3 regions of the Arthrobacter sp. Z1-15 genome follow, and region 1 is predicted to be linked to each of the others. Evidence: predicted binding sites of a transcription regulator. Region 1 holds the regulator's gene; each other region holds the start of a gene.

Region 1 (7,839 bases):
CTGAACCCATAACAAACCAGAATAGTGGGTCTGTGGCAGGCTGCAGAAACCGGATGGAACGGCGGGAAGATCACGCCCCCAAATGTCCGTGCACTGACTTACCATGGAGAACACGGCTTATAAGGAGATTATGACGATCAACAATTCCCGCCCTGGCACATCCGGTTCCGCCCAGCCCAACACGGAGCTGAGCCCGGAGGACATCCAGGGGGTCATTGACAGGATCCTCGCCAAGGAGAGCGCCGCGGAGGCCAAAGCCCCCGGCGGCAACGCCCCGCGCGGCAGGGCCCAGGCCCTTTCGGACGACGTCGGGCATTCATCGCACGACGGCGACCAGGAAGACCTGGCCGACCGCCACGCACTGCGTCGCGTGGCCGGCCTGTCAACCGAGCTGGAAGACGTTACCGAAGTTGAATACCGCCAGCTGCGCCTGGAGCGCGTAGTGCTGGCCGGCCTGTGGAGCGAAGGAACGGCGGCCGACGCCGAGAACTCCCTGCAGGAGCTTGCTGCCCTCGCCGAGACGGCGGGCTCGGAGGTGCTTGACGGCATCATCCAGCGGCGCCTGAAGCCGGACCCCGGGACGTTCCTGGGCTCGGGCAAGGCCCAGGAACTCAAGGACATCGTGATGGCCACCGGTGCCGACACGGTCATTGTGGACAGCGAACTGGCCCCGTCACAGCGGCGCGGCCTGGAAGACATTGTCAAGGTCAAGGTCATCGACCGGACTGCGCTGATCCTTGACATCTTTGCCCAGCACGCCAAGTCCCGCGAGGGCAAGGCCCAGGTGGAACTGGCACAGCTGGAATACCTGCTTCCGCGCCTGCGCGGCTGGGGCGAATCCATGTCCCGCCAGGCCGGCGGCCAGGTCGGCAGCGCCAGCGCAGGCATGGGCTCGCGCGGCCCCGGTGAAACCAAGATCGAACTGGACCGCCGGAAGATCCGCACCCGCATGGCGAAGCTGCGCCGTGAAATCGCAGGAATGAAACCAGCCCGGGAAACGAAGCGCGCCAACCGGCAGCGCAACGAGGTTCCGTCGGTGGCCATTGCCGGCTATACCAACGCCGGCAAGTCTTCGCTGCTGAACCGGCTCACGGATGCCGGCGTCCTGGTGGAGAACGCACTGTTCGCCACCCTGGACCCCACCATTCGCAAGGCCCAGACCGAAGACGGCATCGGCTACACGCTGGCGGACACGGTCGGCTTTGTCCGTTCGCTGCCCACCCAGCTTGTGGAGGCGTTCCGCTCAACGCTTGAGGAAGTTGCCGACGCGGATTTGATCCTGCACGTGGTGGATGCCTCGCATCCGGACCCCGAGGGCCAGATCGCCGCTGTCCGCACCGTCCTCACGGATGTGGATGCCCGCAACATTCCGGAGATCATCGTCCTGAACAAGGCCGATGCCGCTGATCCGTTTGTCCTGGAACGGCTGCGCCAGAAGGAACGCCGCCACGTTGTGGTCTCCGCCCGGACCGGCCAGGGCGTCGACGAGCTGCTGCAGGCCATCTCCGAAGGCATTCCCCGCCCCGGCGTGGACCTGCACCTGCTGGTGCCCTACGACCGCGGTGAGATTGTCTCCCGGCTGCACAGCTCGGACACGGAAATCCTTTCCGTGGAACACGCCGAGGCAGGAACCCGCCTGCACGTGATGGTCCGCGAGGGCCTGGCAGCTGAACTGGAGCCCTTCGTCACCCATGAGTAAAGACACCACCGGCGAAGTCCTGGATCTGCTGGACACCGCCGTAGCCGGCATGGGCGGCCAAAACCGCCCGGGCCAGCACGAAATGGCCCGCCAGGTCACGCAGGCCATTCACGAGGGACAGCATCTGCTGGTTCAGGCGGGCACCGGAACCGGCAAGTCGCTGGCCTACCTGGTGCCGCTGATCCACCACGCGCTGGACAGCACCAAGCCCACGCTGGTCTCCACCGCCACGCTGGCGCTGCAGTCCCAGATTGTGGGCCGTGACCTGCCGCGCCTGCTCAAGACGCTCAAGCCCAAGCTGCCGCGCGAGGTCGACGTCGCGCTGCTCAAGGGCCGCAGCAACTACGTCTGCCTGCACAAGACCGGCGGGGGATTCCCGGAAGAGGAGGATCCCGCCGGTGCTCTGTTTACGCTCGGCGAAGACCGCGCCGTAGGCCATCCCGCACCCTCGCCCACCTCGGCGATGGGACGGGAAGTGGTGCGGCTGCGTGAATGGGCCGAGGAGACCGACACCGGAGACCGTGACGACCTTGTTCCGGGCGTGAGCGACAAAGCCTGGCGCCAGGTTTCAGTGACGTCCATGGAGTGCCTGGGCGCCCAGAAATGCCCGATGGCCGCCGAGTGCTTCAGTGAACGCGCCCGTGCCCAGGCTGCGGTGGCCGACGTCGTCATCACCAACCACGCGATGCTGGCCATCGCCGCGTTCGAGGGTCTGGCTGTGCTGCCGGACTATGACGTGGTGGTCATCGACGAGGCCCACGAGCTGCAGGACCGGGTGACCGGCGCCGTCACCGGCCAGCTCTCCGGAACCGTAATTTCCGCCGCTGTCACCGCGGCGCGCAAGCACACCTCCGCCAGCGTCGAAGAACTGGCCCAGGCCGGGCGCGCCTTCGACAAGTCCCTGGAAGGCATTCCGTCCGGGCTGCTGGCCAGCGGGCTGAACGAGGAACAGGAACAGGCGGTGGGCCGCGTCCGCGAGGCCTGCCGGGTGGCCCTGTCCGATTCCAAGCCGGAGCCCGGGGAAACGGCCGACGGCGGGCGCCAGACCGCCAGGTCCCGCCTCATGGCCGTGCTGGGCATCTGTGAGCGGCTCGTTTCCGCCCCCGATGCCGGTGAAGTGATCTGGGCGTCACGGCCCAGCTCCTTCTCGCCGTCGGGCGGCTACTCCCCGCCGGATGAGACCGCTCCGGCCACCCTGAACGTTGCGCCGCTGTCGGTGGCCGGGAGGCTGCGTGAAGGACTCTTTGACGGCCACACGGTGGTTTTGACCTCGGCAACCCTGGCCATCGGTTCCAAGTTCGGTCCGGTGGCCGGCGCGCTAGGGCTCCTGGGCCCCGGGGCACCCTCCTGGACGGGCACCGACGTCGGCAGCCCCTTCGACTATCCGCGCCAGGGCGTGCTGTACGTGGCCAAGGATCTGCCCAAGCCAGAACGGGGCACCTCCGAGGCGCAGCTGGACGAAATCGAGGCGCTGCTGAAAGCATCCAACGGCGGGGCGCTGGGACTGTTTTCTTCACGCCGGGCCGCCGAAGACGCGGCCGACGCAATGCGGACCCGGGTGGATTTTCCGATCCTGTGCCAGGGGGAGTCCTCGATGTCCTCGCTCGTCAAGCAGTTCTCCGAGGAGCCCGACACCTGCCTGTTCGGCACCATGTCGCTCTGGCAGGGCGTTGACGTGCCGGGAACCGCCTGCCGGCTGGTGCTCATTGACCGGATCCCGTTCCCGCGTCCGGACGACCCGCTCATGACGGCCCGCACCCGCGCGGTGGCCAAAGCCGGCGGGAACGGGTTCATGTCGGTGGCTGCGACGCATGCCGCAGTCCGGCTGGCGCAGGGGGCCGGGCGCCTGATCCGCGCCGCCGGAGACCGCGGAGTGGTGGCCATCCTGGACTCCCGGATGGCCACTGCCCGCTACGGCAGCTTCCTGCGGGCCGCTCTGCCGCCGTTCTGGTCCACAACGGACCGTTCCGTGGTCCTGTCGGTGCTGGGCCGCCTGGCCGAGCAGTCTGCGGCGCAGGAGAAGGTTCCCGGAGCCCGGAAGTAGAACAGAAGACAAACAGAAGGGCGGCCGGAAAGAATCCGGCCGCCCTTTTGTGTGCGTCGTCTGGCGTGTGTCGGGCTAGAGGGAGCGCATGACCGATACGACTTTGCCCATGATGACGGCGTGGTCGCCCACGATGGGCTCGTAGCGGGTGTTCTGCGGCAGCAGCCAGGTGTGGCCGTTGCGCTGGCGGAACGTTTTGACCGTGGCCTCGTCGTCCAGCAGGGCGGCTACGATGTCGCCGTTCTCGGCTGTGGGCTGGCGGCGTACCACCACCCAGTCACCGTCGCAGATGGCGGCGTCCACCATGGAATCACCCGAGACCCGGAGCATGAAGAGGTCACCGTGTCCCACGAGCTGGCGCGGCAGCGGCATGATGTCCTCAACCACTTGCTCGGCCAGGATGGGCCCGCCGGCAGCGATCCGGCCGACCAGGGGAACCATGGCAGTGTCCACGGAGGTGGAGAGCTCGGTGACCGTGGCCAGGCCCGCGGAGGCGCCCTCACCCTCGGCGGAGCGGCTGCCTGCACTGCCGGAGCCGCCTCCGGCCGGGAGCGCCGGCTCGGTGCGGCGTGGGCTGTCCGAAGGCTCTCCGTCGGCGCCGGGGGAAGCCGGCTGTCCGTCGCGCAGCATCAGCGGAATGAGGATTTCCATGGCGCGGGGGCGTTTGGGGTCGCGGCGGATGTAGCCGAGCTTCTCCAGCTGCATGAGCTGGTGGGTCACGCTGGACAGACTCGCCAGACCCACGGTGTCCCCGATTTCCCGCATGGTGGGCGGGTACCCGTTGGTGCTCACGGACCGCTGGATCATCTCAAGGACGGTTTTCTGCCGCGGAGTGAGGCCTTTCGCGCGCGCACGGGTGCCGGTCGCAGCTGGCTGATTGGTGCTGTCTTCGGAAGCAGTCCTGCGGGCCACGTGGGGTTCCCTTCGGGTCAGCTGGTCCGGGCGGTGCCGGAGCTGGTCGGGCGGATGTCTGGGCCGGAACGCTGTGCAAGCCGTGCCGGCGGGAATGTCAGAGGCAGCTGATTCAGTGGTCCTGTTCGAACCGTTCCGGGGCCCGCGCCCCGCACCGGCCCGGTGTAAACCGCCGAACCCTCTTCCTCTGGACTCAACGCTAGGCGAGGGGAGCGGCCTTTTCAAACATTTGTTCGAGCGAGTCTCGACTTTATTAGTAGATAGGTGCTAGAAATGAGTTCACAACCTTCGAACATAGTTTCGAAATCTTCACTCCGCACCGCTTTCACTTATTCGAATACAGCTTCGGGTCTGCCGTTGCTGCTCTCGAACCGGAAAGGTATTTCCATGCCAGCCCACGCATTATCCACACTGTCCCGGACCTCTGCCCCCTTCGCCCCGGCTCCGGCCCGGCCCGCAGCCGGGCCGGAAGCTGTTTCGCCCGCCGCAGCCTCCGGAGACCAGGCTCCGGCGGCCCGGCTCCGGCTCACGCGGCGGGGCCGGCTGGTGTTTATCGGCCTGCCGCTGATGCTCACGGCCGCTGCCGCGCTAACCGTGCTGGGCTTCTTCACCGCCCCGGCCGTCGCCTCGAACGGCGGGCCGGACGTCACGCGGACCCTTCAGGTGAGCGTCACTCCCGGTGACTCCCTCTGGGCCCTGGCCGAGGAATTCGCCCCGGAACGCGACCCCCGGGATGTGGTCGCCGACATCATGGAACTGAACAACCTGCCCACCGAGCGGGTGCCGGCCGGAGTGCAGCTGTTCATTCCGGTCCAGTCCTGAATCCCGGGTCCGTTCCAAGCACAACTCAGAACGTAACAACCCGCTGCTGCGACACGGGGATTCTTCCCGCCCCGCCTTGGAGTCTTAAGCTGTAGTGGTGACTGAACAGCTGGAGAGACTGAACCGACTTCCCCTGCGCGATGACCTTCGCGGACTTGCGCCTTACGGTGCTCCGCAGCTTGACGTGCCCATCCTGCTCAACGTCAACGAGAACACGCACGGGTTGCCCGAGCAGGTGCGGAAGGCCATCGCCGCCTCCGTTGACCGGGCCGTGGCAGGCCTGAACCGCTACCCGGACCGCGAGTTCACCGAACTCCGGGAGCGCCTCGCCGCATATCTCGGCCACGGCCTGGGTACGGAAAACATCTGGGCGGGCAACGGCTCAAACGAGGTCCTTCAGCAGATCCTCCAGGCCTTCGGCGGCCCCGGACGGACAGCCATGAGCTTCCCGCCCACCTATTCCATGTATCCGCTGCTGGCCAGCGGCACCGGGACCCGCTACGTCACTGGCCTGCGCAGCGAGGACTTCACCCTCACGGCAGACGCCGCAGCGGATCAGGTCCGCGAGCAGGCTCCGAACATTGTCTTCCTCTGCACGCCCAACAACCCCACCGGCACGGCGCTCTCGCTTGATGTCATCGAAGCCGTCTATGAAGCCGGCGCTGCCTCGCAGGCGATCGTGATCGTGGATGAGGCCTACGCCGAGTTCTTCCACGCCGGAACCCCCAGTGCCCTGCAGCTGCTGCCCGGACGTGAGCGCCTCATCGTGTCCCGGACCATGAGCAAGGCCTTCGCGCTGGCCGGAGCGCGGGTGGGCTATATGGCGGCAGCCCCCGAAGTCACCGACGCGCTGCGCCTGGTGAGGCTGCCGTACCACCTCTCCGCCGTCACGCAGGCCACCGCCAACGCGGCCCTTGAGCACGCCGACGCCCTGCTCGCCAACGTCGAAGCCATCAAGGTCCAGCGGGACCGCATCGTCGCCGAGCTGCTGACCCTCGGCCTGAAGCCGGCGCCCTCGGACGCCAACTTTGTCTTCTTCGGCGGGCTGGAGGATCCGCGCGCAGTATGGGAGGGCCTGCTGGAAGCGGGAGTGCTGGTGCGCGACGTCGGCATCACCGGCCACCTGCGCGTCACCGCCGGCACGGAAGCTGAAACCAGCGCCTTCCTGACCCGGCTGCGCGAGCTGCTGGCTGCCGGCGTCCGCTAACGCCCCCGGGCGCAGCCACTAAACTGTTAGCAGAGACCACCTTCTTTCAAAGGAAAACCATGACCGTGGAGACCACCACCGGCCGCACCGCACGCCTGGAACGGGTGACCAGCGAATCCTCAGTGGTCGTTCAGCTGGATCTGGACGGAACCGGCCAGTCGGATATCAGCACGTCCGTGCCGTTCTACGACCACATGCTGACGGCGCTGGCCAAGCACTCCCTGATCGACCTCACGGTCCAGGCCACCGGCGACACCCACATCGATGTCCACCACACCGTGGAGGACATCGCCATCAGCATCGGCGAGGCACTCAAGACCGCGCTCGGAAACAAGGCCGGCATCCGCCGCTTCGGCGAAGCCACGGTTCCGCTCGACGAGGCCCTCGCCAACGCCGTCGTCGACATCTCCGGACGCCCCTACCTCGTGCACTCGGGCGAGCCGGCGGGCCAGGAATACCATCTGATCGGCGGGCACTTCACCGGATCGCTGACCCGGCACGTCTTTGAGGCCATCACGCTCCACGCCCAGATCTGCCTGCACATGACGGTGCTCGGCGGCCGGGACCCGCACCACATCGTGGAGGCCCAGTTCAAGGCCTTTGCCCGCGCTCTGCGCGCAGCCGTCGAGCCGGATCCCCGGGTTGAGGGCATCCCCTCCACGAAGGGAGCACTGTGACCGCCCGCAACGTCACCGTCCTGGACTACGGTTCCGGCAACATCCGCTCGGCCGTCCGTGCCCTGGAACACGTCGGTGCCACCGTCACCCTGAGCGCCAAATCCGACGACGTACTGAACGCCGACGGGCTGCTGGTGCCCGGAGTCGGCGCCTTCGCCGCTGTCATGCAGGGATTGAAGGACGTTGATGCCCTGCGCCTGATCGGCCGGCGCGTTGCCGGCGGACGCCCGGTTATGGGCATCTGCGTGGGACTGCAGGTCCTCTTCGACGAGGGCGTGGAGCACGGCGTCCGCACCCCCGGCATGGGGGAGTGGCCCGGCGTCGTTGAACGGCTGAAAGCCGACGTGGTGCCGCACATGGGATGGAACACCGTCCAACCTCCGGAGGATACCCAGCTGTTCGCCGGCATCGAGAACGAACGCTTCTACTTTGTGCACAGCTACGGCGTGCAGAAATGGGACTTCGACGTCACCCAGCC
Region 2 (7,839 bases), 1.1 Mb from region 1:
CCGGCGAACCGGTCTTCCGTTCAAGTCTATGCCCGTGCCGGTCGACGGTTAAACCACCGGTTCCGCAGCCCGGCCCGCGTCAGGGCGAACCCCGTGCAGGCCGGCCTGCGGAACCGATTGTTCCGGGCCCTGATGCCGGTTGCTAATCAGCTTCCGGCGGAAACCGCCGTTGCTCCCGAGGGAGTTCCGGCGCCGGCCGCGGCACCGGCTTCCTTGGCTTCCTGTGCCCGGCGTTCCTTCACGCGCTTGGCCTGCCGGACAATCTCCGGCTCGTTGCGGCGCAGCCAGGCGTACATCGGAGCCGCAATGAAGACGGTGGCCACGGTGCCGAGAATGATGCCGACGAACAGCGCGAGGGACAGGTCCTTCAGCGTGCCTGCTCCCAGCAGGAAGGCACCGATGAACAGCACGGAGGCAACCGGCAGAACCGCGACCACCGAGGTGTTGATGGACCGGACCAGGGTCTGGTTCACGGCCAGGTTCACCTGCTCCATGAACGTGCGCTTGGTGCTCTTGTCCAGGTTCTTGGTGTTTTCCCGCACCTTGTCGAAAACCACCACCGTGTCATACAGCGAGTAGCTGAGCACCGTGAGGAACCCGATAATGGCCGACGGCGTGACTTCGAATCCGCTGAGCGAATACAGGCCGGCGGTGGTCACCATGACCACAAGCAGCGCGGTGATCGCGGCAACGGACATTTTCCAGGTCCGGAAGTACAGTGCCATAAGCACAGCGGCCAGGGCCACGAAGACCACCAGGCCGATCAGTGCCTGCCGGCTGACGTCCTCGCCCCAGCGGGGGCCGATGAACGTGGAGGTAACCTGCTCCTCTTCGACTCCGTAGGCCTCGGCCAGGTTGTTCTTGACCTCCAGCGTCTGGTCATCGCTGAGCTGCTCGGTCTGCACGCGCATGGTGCCGGGGGCAATGTTGATGATGCGCGCTTCGCTGGCGATCTCCCCCACTGCCTCCTCGCCGGTGCTGACCTCAGTGTTGGCTGCGCCGGAAACGGTGAACTCGGAACCGCCGCGGAAATCGATGCCGAGGTTGAAGCCGCCCTTGACCACGGGGATCAGGATGGAGAGGAGGACGGCGACGGCGGCGATCAGGAACCAGAGTTTGGCCTTGGGCACAAACGGGTAGGAGCGCTTGCCGGTGTAAAGCTCGTTGCCGAACGTGGCAAATCTGGGCAGCTTGCTCATTCCTAGCCCTCCTTCTCTGTGCTGCGGCCGGAGCCGGCCAGTGATTCCTGCTTTTCGGCCTGGCGGCGTTCGGCAATGGTCATGCGTCGCTCTGCTTCCCTGGTGGCAGCCTTGTTCTTGGCCCGCACCGGTGCCTCACCGGGTTCGCGGATGCGTCCGGCGCCGCGGTACAGCGGCACCGCACCCAGCCGGGTCGTATCCAGGCCGGACCACTTGTGGCCCTCGCCGAAGAACTTTGTCCTCGCCAGCAGCACCATGGTGGGATGCGTGAACATGAACACCACAATGAGGTCGGCAAGCGCGGTCAGGCCCAGCGTGAAGGCGAAGCCGCGCACGTTGCCGACGGCAACGAAGTAGAGCACGACGGCGGCCAGCACGTTGACTGCCTTGGAGGCCAGGACGGTGCGCTTGGCGCGCTTCCAGCCGTTGTCCACGGCGGCAACCAAGCCGCGGCCGTCGCGCAGCTCATCGCGTATTCGTTCGAAGTAAACGATGAAGGAGTCGGCGGTCTGGCCGATGGCGACGATCAAACCGGCAACGCCGGCCAGGGAGAGCCGGTAGTTCTGCGACCAGCCCAGCAGGCAGATGGCCAGGTAGGTCAGTACGCCTGCGACCACCAGCGAGATGATGGTGACAAATCCGAGGGCGCGGTACTGGAACAGCGAGTAGACCGCCACCAGTGCCAGGCCGATCAGGCCGGCAATGACGCCCATCCGGAGCTGGTCGGTGCCCAGCGTTGCGGACACCTGCTGTTCGCTCTGGATGTCGAAGCTGATCGGCAGTGCCCCGTACTTCAGCTGCTCTGACAGGGCCTTTGCGGATTCCTGCGTGAACTGCCCGGTGATGCGGGGCTCGCCGTCGGTGATGACGCCCTGCACGGTGGGAGCGGAGATGACCTGTCCGTCCAGCACAATGGCGAACTGGTTGTGCGGGTCCCCCTGCTGGAAGGCGAAGAGACGCTCGGTGACGTCCCGGAAGACCTCGGTGCCTTCGCTGTTGAACTTGATGTTCACGCCCCATTCGTTGATGGAGGCGCCCTGTCCGCTCTGGGACAGGCCGAAGGTGGCGGTGTCGATATTGGTTCCGGGCACTTCGACCGGCCCGAGGATGTACTTGGCGCCGGCCGAGGGCTCGCAGGCAATCATCGGCTGGTCCGCCGGTGCGGATTCCACCGAGGCCTCAAGCGTGGCCGGGTCCAGGCAGTCGGTGCTCTCGAACTCGCGGTACAGCTCCGGGGTGATCCAGTTGTCGTCGGAGGCGTTGGCAGGCTCGGCGGCGGGGGCCGGAAGCTGCTCGTCGGGGACCGGCTGCTCCGCAGGGGACGCTGCACCCACGGTCAGGACCGGACGGAACTCCATCGCGGCCGAGGCCTGGATCAGTTCGCGGGTTTCCGCCGACGGAACGCCGGGAAGCGAAACCACGACGTTGCGCCCGGACTGGGTGGTGATCTCGGCTTCGGAGACTCCGCTGCCGTCCACGCGCTGGCGGATGATTTCCACGGCCTGGTCCAGCTGTTCCTGGGTGATCTCAGCGCCGCCCTGCACCTGCGGGGCGAGGATCATTTCTGTTCCGCCCTCGAGGTCCAGGGCAAGTTTGGGGGTCCAGCTGGCGTTGCTCCACATGGAGCCGCCGCCGAGCAAAAGGGCCAGAGCAGCAAAAATGACGCCCAACCAGAGGAGCGTCTTTCTTGCGGCCGAGCCGGGGCCGGTACGAGGCATAGAGGATAGTCCTTACAGGGGTGAGACACCGGGGGCGTAGTCGACCCCGGCCAGCCTGCGGAGAGTCTCCCTCCGCAGGCCCGTGGAGAGTCTAGTTCTCTTTCTTGTTTTCGCGGTTCAGGCGATCAAGTGTTTCCTCGGGAGTCTCCTCGGCGCGGGCCACTGACTCGTCGCGGCGCAGGTCATCGCCGGCGGGTGCGGTATCGGCGGCGCGTGCGGCGTCGTCACTGCGGTCGGCGGAGGTAATCGAGGAGGCGTCGTCCGGAACAACCGGGGCCTCTTCGTCAGCGGCGGGTTCCGTGGTAACGACCTTGGTCAGCGCCTGCAGGTGAACGGTGGCGGTGTTCCCGGGCGAAAGCTCCAGGACGGCCTTGTTTTCTTCGTTGTTGATCGACAGGATCGTTCCGAACAGACCGAACTGGGTCATGACTTCGGTTCCGGGAACCATCTGGGTCCGCTGCTCCTGGACCGTCTTCTGCGTCTTCTTCTGCTTGCGGAACATCATGAAGATGAACAGCGCCAGCAGGATCGGCAGGAGGAGGCTAGAGAACGAGAAGCCGCCGGGGGCCTGTTCCGAGGTGGTTTGGGCCATGACGTTTAAGAACACAGAGTGGTTCCGTTTCTGTTGGAAATTGATGTGCAGGTGTCTCCGGAACGGCAGGCGCCTGCTTCGGCGCCGCCGTGATCCGCTGGTGCAACAGTGATCCGTTGGTGCAACGGGCGCAGAAGCCCGCCCAACGAATGACCAGTCTAAAGGTAAAACGTTCGCCGCGGCGGAAAAGTTGCAGAAGATGCTGTACTTTTCCCGTACCTTCCCTGCTAATTCTCCCTCCCGCCGGCGGCGCCCTCAAGTCCGTCCGGACTAGGCTCCGTCGTTCTAGGCTCCGTCGTTCTAGGCTCCGTCGTTCTAAGCTCAGTCGCCGGAGGAGGTGTCCGCGGAGGACGTGTTGGTGCCGGGACCGGAAAACATGTTCTCCGGAAGGCCGGCGGCAACGTTGTCGGGCATCTGCAGGCCCAGATGCTCCCACGCGGCACGCGTGGCAACGCGTCCGCGCGGGGTCCGGCCCAGCAGGCCTTCGCGGACCAGGTACGGTTCGGCAACGGTTTCCACGGTTTCAGGCTCTTCGCCGACGGCGATGGCAAGGGTGGACAGGCCAACCGGCCCGCCGTTGAACTTGGTGACCAGGGCCCGCAGCACGGAACGGTCCAGCCGGTCCAGGCCGCGGGAATCAACCTCGTACATGTCCAGGGCGGCTGAAGCGGTGCGCGCGTCAATCTGGTCCACGCCGTGCACCAGCGCCCAGTCGCGGACCCGGCGCAGCAGCCGGTTGGCGATGCGGGGAGTTCCGCGGGAGCGTCCCGCGACTTCGGCAAACCCGGCGGAATTGACCTTCATGTCCATCAGCATTGCGGAGCGCCGCAGCACAAGTTCCAGTTCTCCGGTGGAATAGAACTCCAGATGCCCGGTGAAGCCGAAGCGGTCGCGCAGCGGACCAGGCAGCAGGCCGGCCCGCGTGGTGGCTCCCACCAGGGTGAAGGGCGGCAGGTCCAGCGGGATGGCCGTGGCGCCGGCCCCCTTGCCCACGATGATGTCCACCCGGAAGTCTTCCATGGCCATGTAGAGCATTTCCTCCGCGGGCCGGGACATGCGGTGGATTTCGTCGAGGAACAGCACCTCCCCCTCGGTGAGTGAAGAAAGGATCGCGGCCAGGTCGCCGGCATGCTGGATCGCCGGCCCGGATGAAATGCGCAGCGGTGCGTTCATTTCGGCAGCGATAATCATCGACAGGGTGGTCTTGCCCAGTCCGGGAGGGCCCGAAAGCAGCACGTGGTCGGCGCTGCGGCCCCGGAGCCGCGAGGCTTCCAGCACCAGCGACAACTGCTCACGCACCCGTTTCTGACCCACAAAGTCGTCGAGGTTCTTCGGCCGCAGGGCTGCCTCGATGGCTTTGTCATCGGGGTCCCCGGTGGGGGCAACCAGTCCGTCTCCGGGCAGTGCCGGCACCTCAGCCCACCTGCTGGCGGGGAGCCCGTGCCCGTGCACCGTCGGTGCCCAGGCGGCGGAGGGTCAGCTTCAGGATTTCGCCCACGTTGCCGGCGGCCGCCACATCGGGGGCTTCGGCAACGGCGGCGTCGATGGCCGCGGTGGCGTCCTTTTCCGTCCAGCCCAGGCCGGTCATCGCAGCCAGGACCTGGTCCTGCCAGCGTGCTGCGCCGGGGGCATCCGCAGTGCCCAGCGGCACCAGTTTGTCGGCCAGCTCCAGCACGATCCTGCGGGCTCCCTTGGGGCCGATTCCCGAGACCTTGCTGAAGGCCTTGTCATCACCGGAGGAGGCCGCCACCCGGATGGCTTCGGGGGTGTGGACGGCAAGGACGGCCAGGGCAATGCGGGGACCCACCCCGCTGACGCTCAGCAGCGTCTCGAAGACTTCCCGCTGGTCGGCGTCGGTGAAGCCGTACAGGGTCATCGAGTCCTCGCGGACAATCATGGCGGTCTGGATCACCGCTTCGCGGCCCGGGTGCAGGGAACCCAGCGTCTGCGGCGTGGCCTGCACCAGCATTCCCAGGCCGTTCACATCGATCACTGCCGAATGCAGGCCAACGTGCGTTACTGTCCCGCGCAGGGATGCGATCATGACGAAACTCCAGAGGCTGTGTAGAACATATCTACGAATACCCTACTGTGTGCTGCGGCGGTTGCCCGGTTCCGGCGCGCTGCCGCGGCCCAACCGGCGGTTCCGAAGGCCGGTCCCGGGGTCAGCGCCGGGCACGGGCCTCGGCCTCGGCCCACAGCCGCTGTGCAGGGGTCAGTCCGGCCGTCGGGGGCCTGCGCACCGCGCGGGCGCCGGAGGCGGAGCCCGCCGTCGTCTGCCCGGGGCCGGCAACTGAGCGCCGCCAGGCGTGGGTGATGGCCAGTGCCAGCGCGTCTGCGGCATCGGCGGGTTTGGGAGCCTCGTCCAGGCGCAGGATCTTGGTGACCATTTTTCCCACCGCGTCCTTATTGGCTCCGCCGGACCCGGTGACCGCGGCCTTGACCTCGGTGGGAGTGTGCAGCGCCACGGGAATGCCCCGCCGCGCGGCGGCGGCGATGACAACGCCGGAGGCCTGGGCAGTGCCCATCACCGTGCTGACATTGAGCTGGCTGAAGACGCGCTCCACGGCAAGGACATCCGGTTTATGCGTGTCCAGCCACAGGTCAATGGCGTTGGAGATGACAAGCAGCCTGCCGTCCAGGGCGGTTCCCGCCTCGGTGCCGACCACGCCCACAGCCACCAGGGTGGCGCGGCGGTTGCGTTCGACGTCCACCACTCCCAGACCGCACCGGGTCAGGCCCGGGTCGACACCCAGGACGCGCAGGCTCACTTATCAGTCGTCTTCGAGCTGGGCGAAGACCTCTGCGGGGATGTCGGCATTGGAGTAGACGTTCTGGACGTCGTCCAGGTCTTCCACCGCGTCCACAAGCTTCAGGAACTTCCGGGCGCTGTCCGCGTCCAGCTCCACGTGCATGGACGGCAGGAATTCGGCTTCGTCGCTCTCGTACTCGATGTCGGCATCCTCCAGCGCGGCGACAACGGCACGCAGGTCCGCCGCTTCCGAGATGATCTCGAAATTGTCTCCGGATTCCTTGACCTCGTCGGCGCCTGCGTCTAGCACGGCCATCAGGAGGTCGTCCTCGGTGAGGTCCTTCTTGGGCAGGGTGACGACGCCCTTGCGGGTGAACATGTAGGCCACCGAGCCGGGATCGCCCATGTTGCCGCCGTTGCGGGTGACCGCAAGGCGAACTTCCGAGGCGGCACGGTTCTTGTTGTCCGTCAGGCACTCGATCAGCAGGGCGGTGCCCTGCGGGCCGTAGCCTTCGTACATGATGGTCTGGTAATCGACGGCTTCGCCCAGGAGGCCGGCACCGCGCTTGACGGCGCGGTTGATGTTGTCGATGGGGACCGAGGTCTTTTTCGCCTTGGCGACGGCGAGTTCAAGGCCGGGGTTTCCGGCCATGTCTGCGCCTCCGGCGCGGGCCGCAACTTCGATGTTCTTGATCAGCTTGGCGAACGACTTTGCACGCTTGGCGTCAATGACTGCCTTCTTGTGCTTAGTGGTTGCCCATTTAGAGTGGCCCGACATGCTCTACGCTTCTCCTCTGATCATCTGGATAAAAAGTTCGTGAACGCGGCTCTCCCCCGTTACCTCCGGATGGAACGAGGTGGCCAGCAGATTTCCCGAACGCACTGCCACAATTCTAGCGACGAAATCGTCAGCAGACGCATGACCCCGCTCCGGCGGCGGAACCCGGGCCAGCACTTCCACTGAATCACCAACCTTTTCCACCCACGGCGCACGGATAAAGACGGCGTGGACCGGCGGGGACTGCCCGGCCGGGTCTGCGGACGGCAGGGTCGCAAGGCCGCGGAACTCCAGGAGGGTTTCGAAGGACTCCCGCTGGCGGCCGAAGGCATTGCGCCGGACCTCGATGTCCAGCCCGCCCAGCGTCTGCTGGGGCGCCCCCGAAAGGTCGCGGGCCGGATCAGAAAGATGGTCCGCCAGCAGGATCATTCCGGCGCAGGAGCCGTACACCGGCAACCCGGCCCGGATCCGCTCCTGCAGCGGGGCATAAACGCCAAAGGCCCGCATGAGCTTGTCCATGGTGGTGGATTCCCCGCCGGGCAGCACCAGCCCGTCCAGGCCGGCGAGCTCCCCGGGGCGGCGCACGGGAACAGCGGCCGCTCCCGCCGCTTCCAGGCTTGCCGCGTGTTCGCGGACACCGCCCTGCAGCGCCAGGACACCGACCCGCAGGGGACGCCCGGGCGGGCGGAAAGGAGACGCGCCGGCTTCAGTCATCAGGCCAGTCTACGATGCAGCATCCCTGCGGCCGCGCACCGGCAAGGGTCGCAGGGGCTCCTTACGATATATTCATAAACCATGAG
Region 3 (7,839 bases), 1.2 Mb from region 1:
CTGCCGATCCTGGTGCTGCTGACCTCGATCCTGGCGCTTTCCGCTGCAATCCTGGTGGTTTTCTTCCTCGCCAGGGCGGGCACCCTCACCCTTAACGGGCAGGTGCAGGGCATCCTGTTCATTCTCGGGATCGGCGCGGCCACCGATTATTCGCTGTTGTACGTCTCCCGCTACCGGGAATCGCTGCGGGACCACGAGGGCAGGTGGGATGCCACCCGGGCAGCTCTGAAAGGCACCTTCGAACCCGTGCTTGCCTCGGCCGCAACCGTGACCGCCGGTTTGCTGTGCCTGCTGCTCAGCGACCTGAACTCCAATAAGGCGCTGGGCCCGGTGGCGGCCATCGGCATCGGCTTTGCCTTCCTGGCAGCGATGACCCTGCTGCCGGCGCTCCTGCTGCTCACCGGACGAGCCGCGTTCTGGCCCCGGCGCCCGCAGTTCGGGTCTCCCCACCCGGACCGCGACGGCAATTCGCCCAAGGGCATCTGGCCGCGGGTGGCGCGGACCATCAAGGCCCATCCGCGGCGGGTATGGGTCATCCCCTCAGTGATCCTGCTGGCGGCAGCGGCGGGAATGCTGCAGCTGCGCGCTTCCGGCGTGCCGCAGAGCGACTTTGTCCTGGGCGAGACGTCCACGAAGGAGGGGCAGCAGGTCCTGGGGGAGCACTTTCCCTCCGGATCAGGCAGCCCGGCGCTGATTGTGGCTCCGGAAGGCGAGCTTGACGACGTCGCGCGCGCCGTCCTGAACGTCTCCGGCGTTCAGTCGCTGGCAGTGGACGCCACGGGAACCCCCGCAGGCACCCTGCCGGTCACGGCCGGGGGCGTCCAGTCCCCGCCCATACCGGGAAGTTCCTCGGCCGCGCCGAAGGTGGTGGAGGGAAAAGTCCTGCTGGAGGCCACGCTGAATGAATCAGCGGAGTCGGACGCCGCTGAACGGACAGTGCAGACCATGCGCGATGACGTGTCCGGCATCGACGGCGTGCTGATCGGCGGAGTCACGGCCACCACCATTGATACCAACGCCGCAGCCGTCCACGACCGGGACCTGATCATCCCCGTGGTGCTGGCGGTAATCCTGTTGCTGCTGATGCTCCTGCTCCGGTCGGTTCTGGCGCCGGTGCTGCTGATCCTGACCGTGCTGCTGTCCTTCGGCGCCACCCTTGGAGTCTCGGCCCTGATGTTCAACCACGTCTTCGACTTTCCCGGGGCGGATCCGGCCGTGCCGCTGTACGGATTCATCTTCCTGGTGGCCCTGGGCGTGGACTACAACATCTTCCTCATGACCCGCGTGCGTGAGGAGAGCCTGGTGCACGGCACCCATGAGGGGGTTATCCGGGGGCTGATGATCACCGGCAGTGTTATTACCAGCGCCGGAATTGTCCTGGCTGCCACCTTCGCGGCGCTGGGGGTGATTCCGGTGCTGTTCCTGGCGCAGCTGGCGTTCATCGTGGCCTTCGGCGTCCTGCTGGATACCCTCGTGGTGCGCTCACTGCTGGTTCCGGCCCTCTCCTATGACATTGGCCGCAGGATCTGGTGGCCTTCAAAACTGTCCCGGCCGCAGCCGGGACAGCACCGGCCGGGTGCGCCGGCTCATGCCGGTGCGGGCTTCACCGCTCGGGACGGCGGGGGAGGCGGCGGGCGCAGCGAGCGGGGCTGACAGCGCCGCGGACGCTAGTCTAGTGGCATGGAAACCCATGATCACCAACGATCCACGACCTGTCAGCTCGATGACGTACGCACCGCCATAGACGAGATTGACGAGGAAATTGTGGCGCTGATCTGGCGTCGTGAGCGCCTGGTGCGCCTGGCCGGGCCGCTGAAGGACAACGATGCCCAGGTCAAGGCTCCGGAGCGGGTGGAAGAGGTCCTGGAGCACGTCCGCACTGCCGCCGAAGCGCAGGACGGGGACCCCACGGTAGTGGAGGCAACGTACCGCGCCATGATCGACGCCTTCATCGAGTACGAGCTCAAGGTACGGCACGACGCCGAAACGCAGGCCAAGCTGGACGCCTTCGCCCGCAGTTAGCCGTACCGGGAGCATTCCGTACCGGGACAGCTGCCGCGCCGGTCACCACTCGGCGGCGGCTGAACCCAGCGGGCCCGCGGGAATGTCCCAGTACAGGCGCGGTTGCGGACCCGTGCCTTCGAACCGCACGGGAGGTGCCAGGCGCAGCCCGGGACCCCAGAACGTCTCTTCCACTGTCCGGGCAAATTGTGTCCTGCCCGGCGCTGTCCTGCCCGGGTCTGTCCTGCCCGGGACCGTGCCCGGGCACGCGCCCGGGGCCGCGCCCTGCAGCTCAGCGGCCACGCGTGCCAGCGAGAGCCGGGCCGAGGACGCCCTTCCGTCGAGCCGCTGCTGCCAGCCCCGCAGGGCAGCCGCAGCCGTGAGGTATCCGGTTGCATAATCCAGGGCCTGCACCGGCAGCGGCCGGGGAATGTCAGCTCCGAAATGCGCCATGCCGGCATGGGCGATCCCGGTGCTCATCTGCACGAGGGAATCGAACCCGCGCCTGCCCGCCCAGGGCCCGGACCACCCGTAGGCATTGAGTGAAACCTCCACGAGGCCCGGACGGATCTGCTGCAGCACGGGAGAATCAAGCCCCAGCCCGGCGAGCGCCCCGGCCCGGTAGCCGGAAACGAGGATGTCGGCGCCGGCGATCAGTTCCCGGATGCGCTGCGCACCGGACGCCGACTTCAGGTCCAGCCTGGCGCAGCGCTTGCCCGGAGTCAGCTCCGCCTCCGCCGCGGGTTCAGCCCAGCCGGGCGGGTCAATGCGCAGGACTGCGGCTCCCAGCCCGGCCAAAAACCGAGTGGCCACCGGTCCGGCGATAATCCGGGTCAGATCCAGCACCCGGACTCCGGCCAGCGGGCGCTCCGGCGGGGACCGCGGGCTCAGCGGAGGCGCCGAGACCGGATTGGTCCAGCCGATCAGGGGCTCTTTCCCCACTGCCGCTCCCGCGGGGTGCTCCGCCCATTCTTCGGGACTCCGCATCCGCGCCGCACATCCTCCGGCGGAGATGACGGCCGTCTCCAATGCCTGGCCCTCCCAACGGGCGACGGCGGCCGCCACGGTCCCGCGGCTAGGCACAGTCCCGCGGTTAGGCACGGTCCCGCGGCTAGGCGCCATATCTGCCGGAAGCCCGAGAACAGCCAGGGCCGCACGCCGGTGATGCGGCGCGTTGGTGTGCAGGCGGATCCAGCCGTCGGCGCACGGGTAGTCTCCGGCCAGCGCATCCCAGGGCGGCGGGACGGTCCATCCCTGCGGGGTGAAAGACTCCGCGAACCAGGCCAGGGACAGGTCCTGGTCAACCACCGACGCCGTGCTTCCGCCCAGCCGGCGGGACAGGTCGGCGGCGGCTCCGCCTGCCTGCTCCACCGCCCACCCGGCAAAGGCGCGCACGGGGAAGGCGGACTCGATGCTCATATTCGGCTCCTTTCTGCGTGCCACCGAGGCACCGGTGGGGTACGGTACTCACACGCTAAGGGGCTGCTGTCCTTGCGGACAACAACGGGAACAGGAACGGGAAGACGGTACGGGGCGGGCTTCGCACAGCAGCGGCCGCTGCCGGACCCGGAGTGCGGGGCAGACAGGTGCGGGGGAGAGCAAGGTATGCAAATGGAGCAGGAACAGCCGGTGCCGCAGGAACAGTGGCGGGCCGTTGCGGCGGCGCTCGCCGACGAACGCAGGCTGCGGCTGTACGCCCGGGTGATCACCGCCGCCGAACGCGGCACTCCGCTGGACGGGCAGGATTTGGAGCCCAAGGAACGCAAATCGCTGGCGGCCCTGCAGAAGGCCGGGCTGGTCTCCTCCGGGGCCTGCGACGTGCAGCCGGTGGGCGGCGTGTTTGCCAGGCTGCTGGCGAGCGGCAAGGAGCCGCCGGAGACTTCCGCGGGGAGGTTCCTTGTGAAGGGAAAAATCTCGGCCTATCCGCGGCGGCAGGCGGACCGGCTGGAGCTTCTCCACTTCATTGCCGGGCACGTCTTTGAGTCCGTCCCCGCACCGCCCGGAGAGCTGCCCGTACTCAACGAACGCGCCATCACCGAGCGGCTTGCAGAATATTCCGATGACCCCGCCGCCATCCGCCGCTATCTGGTGGATGAAGGCATCGTCTCCCGCAACCCTGAGGGTTCGCGCTACTGGCTGTCCGCTCCGCGGCCGGCGGACGGGTGGGAATTCGCCTAGTAGGCGGACTGCAGTCGGAGCAGGGGCACAACCGTTGACTCCCTTGCCGGAGCGGGCGTCTGATGGAAGGAGCCGCGGGGACTGCGCCGGCTTCGGAGCGCAGCAGGCGACGGCTTCACAGGGAGGCGTTCATGGCCGCCAAGTTCACGGCCCACGGCGCAGAAGCCACCCATCCCGGTGCCCGTGCAGCAACGGATCTCGGATCACCGGCGTCGTCGTACCGGCTCAGTGCACCGCCGGCCGTCCTCCATCCGCAGGCCGGGCCGGTACACCCGGAAACCCCGGTGGACCCTTCCCCGGCTTCCGGCACCGGCGGGCATCCTCCGGCCAGGCACAGCCAGGAAGCCCCGTCACCGCATTCCCGGCGTCAAATGGCGCTGGTTTTCACCGGGCTGATCCTGGCCGTCCTGATTTCGTCGCTGGACCAGACCATCGTGGCAACGGCTTTGCCCACGATCGTGGGGGACCTGCAGGGGCTTGACCACCTGTCCTGGGTCATCACCGCCTACCTGCTGACGTCCACAATCGGTCTGCCGATCTACGGCAAGCTGGGGGACCTGCTGGGACGCAAGAATATCTTCGTCTTTGCCATAGCCGTGTTCCTGGCCGGATCCGCGCTGTCCGGACAGGCCCACAGCATGGCGGAGCTGATCGGTTACCGTGCGCTGCAGGGCGTGGGCGGCGGCGGGCTGATCATCGGTGCCCAGGCCATCATCGGAGACGTGGTATCCGCCCGTGACCGCGGGAGGTACATGGGGCTGATCGGTGCCGCGTTTGGAGTGGCGTCAGTCAGCGGCCCGCTGATCGGCGGCTACCTGACCGAATACTGGTCGTGGCGGTGGGTGTTCTACATCAACCTTCCCCTGGGAGCGGTGGCACTGGCGGTGATCATCACATCGCTGCACCTTCCCGCGCGCACCGGACCGCGGCCCAAACTGGACTATTCCGGCGCGGCCCTTTTGGCCGTGACCAGCGCGGCCCTGGTCATGCTGACCAGCTGGGGCGGAACCACCTATGCCTGGACGTCCCCGACCATTCTGGGACTGGGGGCGCTGGCCTCCGTCGGGGTGGCTGCGTTCATCCCGGTGGAGCTGCGGGCCGCCGAGCCGATCCTGCCGCTGCGGCTGTTCGGCAACCGCAACTTCCTGGTCTGCACCCTGGTGGGCCTGTCCGTGGGGCTGGCGATGTTCGGCAGCATTTCCTACCTGCCCACCTTCCTGCAAATGGTCAACGGCGCTTCGGCCACTATGTCAGGGCTGATGATGCTGCCCATGACGGCGGGCCTGCTGATTACGTCGATCGGCACCGGGCAGCTGATTTCCCGGACCGGAAAGTACAAGATCTATCCCGTCCTGGGTGCGGCCGTCATGATCGTTGGTCTGCTGCTGCTCTCCCGGATCTCCAACACCACGCCGTACTGGTTCACCGCCGCGGGCATGTTTGTGCTGGGGCTGGGCATCGGTGCGCTGATGCAGAACCTGGTGCTGATTGTGCAGAACAGTGTTCCGGGCCGGGACATGGGCACCGGTGTTTCCTCCGCGAACTATTTCCGCCAGATGGGCGGCTCGCTGGGAATCGCTGTGTTCGGATCGGTCTTCATCAGGCGGCTCAATGACCAGGTGGCCGAGGACGCCCCGGTGCAGGCCGCCGGGGTACTCCGCAACGGGGTGAACTCCATCAGCCCTGCGGAACTGAAGACGCTGCCGGAGCCGGTGCGGGAGTTTATTGCCCGGGCCTTCGGCGAGGCCCTGCCTCCGATTTTCCTGCTGGGCATTCCGGCCCTGGGCGCGGGCCTGGTCCTGGCCCTTTTCATCAAGCAGATTCCGCTCTCCGAGACTGCGAGGGTGCAGCCGGGGACGGCGGCGAAATGAACCGGCGGTGTTTGTCAGGAGCGCACCGTACACTGGTGTTATTCGAACATGTGTTCGAAGATGGTGATCTGGTAATTGATCCGGACAGGTGGTGTCCGGAGTCTGCAATCCGCTGCGGTGCAGCGGGCTGATCATGGATGCAGGCTCAACTCTGCAGTCCGCATCGGCGGGAGAGGGAACTGAAGTGGGTGTCTTCAGCGAAGCAGTAGAGGTGGTGTGTTCTCCGGGCGGACAGCCGCTGCGGTTGTCCTGGAAGGGGCGCACGTACAAGGTGGCCGCTGATCCGGTGCGCTGGTATGAACGCCGGAACTGGTGGGACGAAGAACCGCGGGCCGAGCGCGGACACGGCGCGGGGCTGGTGGATTCGGAGATCTGGCGCATCCAGGCCCGGCTGAACTCCAGCTCGCCGCTGCGGACCCTGGACATCTCCCATGACATCTCCACCGGTCGCTGGCGCCTGATCCGCATCCATGACGCCCTGCGGGAAAGTGCCTAAGCCACCCCATGAGCTTTACCCATCTGCACACCGCCAGCGCCTTCAGCGCCCATTACGGAGTGTCCTGGCCGCAGGACCTCGCCGCGGCCGCCGCCGCCGACGGCGCCGACGCCCTGGCCTGCACCGACCGGGACGGGCTGTACGGAACCGTCAAGCATCTGCGGGCCTGCATGGACGCCGGAATCGATCCCGTTGTGGGCGTGGACCTGGCGGTGCTCGGCGAGCCGGACAGAGACGGCAGCCCCGCCGTGACCGGGCGGGTGGTGGTCCTGGCCCACGGACACCGCGGCGGTGCGGGGTACCGAGCGTTGTGCCGGCTGATTTCCGACGCTCACGCGGGCACATCCGCATCAGCGGCACGCAGGGGCAGCAAGCCGGTCGGTGTCACGCTGCAGCAGCTGGCCGCCCGCGCGGCGGGGGACGGCGCGGGGGACAGCGGGGGACCCGGCCCGGTCCTGACCGTGCTGGTGGGCCCCTATTCCGACGTCGGAATCGCCATGCGCAGCCGCAGCTACGCCGTCGCCCGCACGCTCTTCTCCCGCTGGCTGGAGGTGCTGCCCCGCACGGCGCTCGCCGTGGAGGTGGTAACCCACCTCAGCGCGCCGGGAGGAAACCTCAGCCTCGCCCATGCTGTCCGCATGTTCCGGCTGGCCGATGAAATGCGGCTGCCGGCCATCCTGACCAACGCCGTTCGCTATGTCGATGCCGACGGCGCCGCCACCGCCGATGTCCTTGACGCCGCCCGCGCGCTGACGTCCATGGCCCGGCTCGGGGACCTGCAGCCCAACGGGCAGGGCTGGCTGAAAAGCGCAGATCAGATGAAGGCGCTGGCCCGGGAAATCAGCGCCGAGGCCGGTTACGGGGGTGCAGGGGCGGCGCGTCTGCTCCGCGACACCGAGGCGCTCGCCGATACCTGCCGGATGGATCCGCAGGCGGACATGGGATGGAAGCAGCCGGTGGTCCCGGAAGCCTCGGTCATCGGCATCACCAGCGCCCCCATGGCCGAGCTGGTGCGCCGCTGCGAAGCGGGAATCGGGCGCAGGTTTCCGTCCCGGGAGCTCGGCGGCTCCGCGGAAGCGCGGATGCGGACCCGGCTGGCCCATGAGCTGGGCATCATAGAGCGGCTTGGCTTTGCCTCCTATTTCCTGACCGTCGCAGAGGTTTCCTCGATGATCACCGGCATGGGGGTGCGCGCCGCGGCCCGGGGATCCGGAGCCTCCTCGCTGGTGAATTATCTGCTGGGAGTCAGCCACGTCAATCCGCTGGCCCATGACCTGATCTTCGAGCGTTTCC

What was found. Region 1 encodes LexA, which represses DNA repair genes until DNA is damaged. Its sites were predicted from a motif close to TCGAACANNTGTTCGA; they were not measured.
Region 2: the regulator LexA is predicted to act here: its motif matches at 5,575-5,590, upstream of ruvA (Holliday junction branch migration protein RuvA).
Region 3: the regulator LexA is predicted to act here: its motif matches at 6,093-6,108, upstream of M1D40_RS11060 (DUF6504 family protein).

The regions. Positions count from the first base shown of each region.
Region 1 is NZ_CP096454.1:1,268,547-1,276,385, forward strand. It holds gene M1D40_RS05830 (class I SAM-dependent methyltransferase) at 1-10, opposite strand, end outside; gene hflX (GTPase HflX) at 131-1,699, shown strand; gene M1D40_RS05840 (ATP-dependent DNA helicase) at 1,692-3,743, shown strand; gene lexA (transcriptional repressor LexA) at 3,819-4,655, opposite strand; gene M1D40_RS05850 (LysM peptidoglycan-binding domain-containing protein) at 5,043-5,477, shown strand; gene M1D40_RS05855 (histidinol-phosphate transaminase) at 5,575-6,684, shown strand; gene hisB (imidazoleglycerol-phosphate dehydratase HisB) at 6,744-7,361, shown strand; gene hisH (imidazole glycerol phosphate synthase subunit HisH) at 7,358-7,839, shown strand, end outside.
Region 2 is NZ_CP096454.1:2,402,583-2,410,421, forward strand. It holds gene secF (protein translocase subunit SecF) at 147-1,199, opposite strand; gene secD (protein translocase subunit SecD) at 1,202-2,917, opposite strand; gene yajC (preprotein translocase subunit YajC) at 3,009-3,509, opposite strand; gene ruvB (Holliday junction branch migration DNA helicase RuvB) at 3,831-4,913, opposite strand; gene ruvA (Holliday junction branch migration protein RuvA) at 4,924-5,553, opposite strand; gene ruvC (crossover junction endodeoxyribonuclease RuvC) at 5,675-6,280, opposite strand; gene M1D40_RS11000 (YebC/PmpR family DNA-binding transcriptional regulator) at 6,284-7,039, opposite strand; gene pdxT (pyridoxal 5'-phosphate synthase glutaminase subunit PdxT) at 7,043-7,753, opposite strand; gene M1D40_RS11010 (MurT ligase domain-containing protein) at 7,835-7,839, shown strand, end outside.
Region 3 is NZ_CP096454.1:2,423,357-2,431,195, reverse strand. It holds gene M1D40_RS11085 (MMPL family transporter) at 1-1,653, shown strand, start outside; gene M1D40_RS11080 (chorismate mutase) at 1,681-2,022, shown strand; gene M1D40_RS11075 (CoA transferase) at 2,065-3,420, opposite strand; gene M1D40_RS11070 (DUF2087 domain-containing protein) at 3,613-4,179, shown strand; gene M1D40_RS11065 (MDR family MFS transporter) at 4,311-6,050, shown strand; gene M1D40_RS11060 (DUF6504 family protein) at 6,184-6,546, shown strand; gene M1D40_RS11055 (DNA polymerase III subunit alpha) at 6,555-7,839, shown strand, end outside.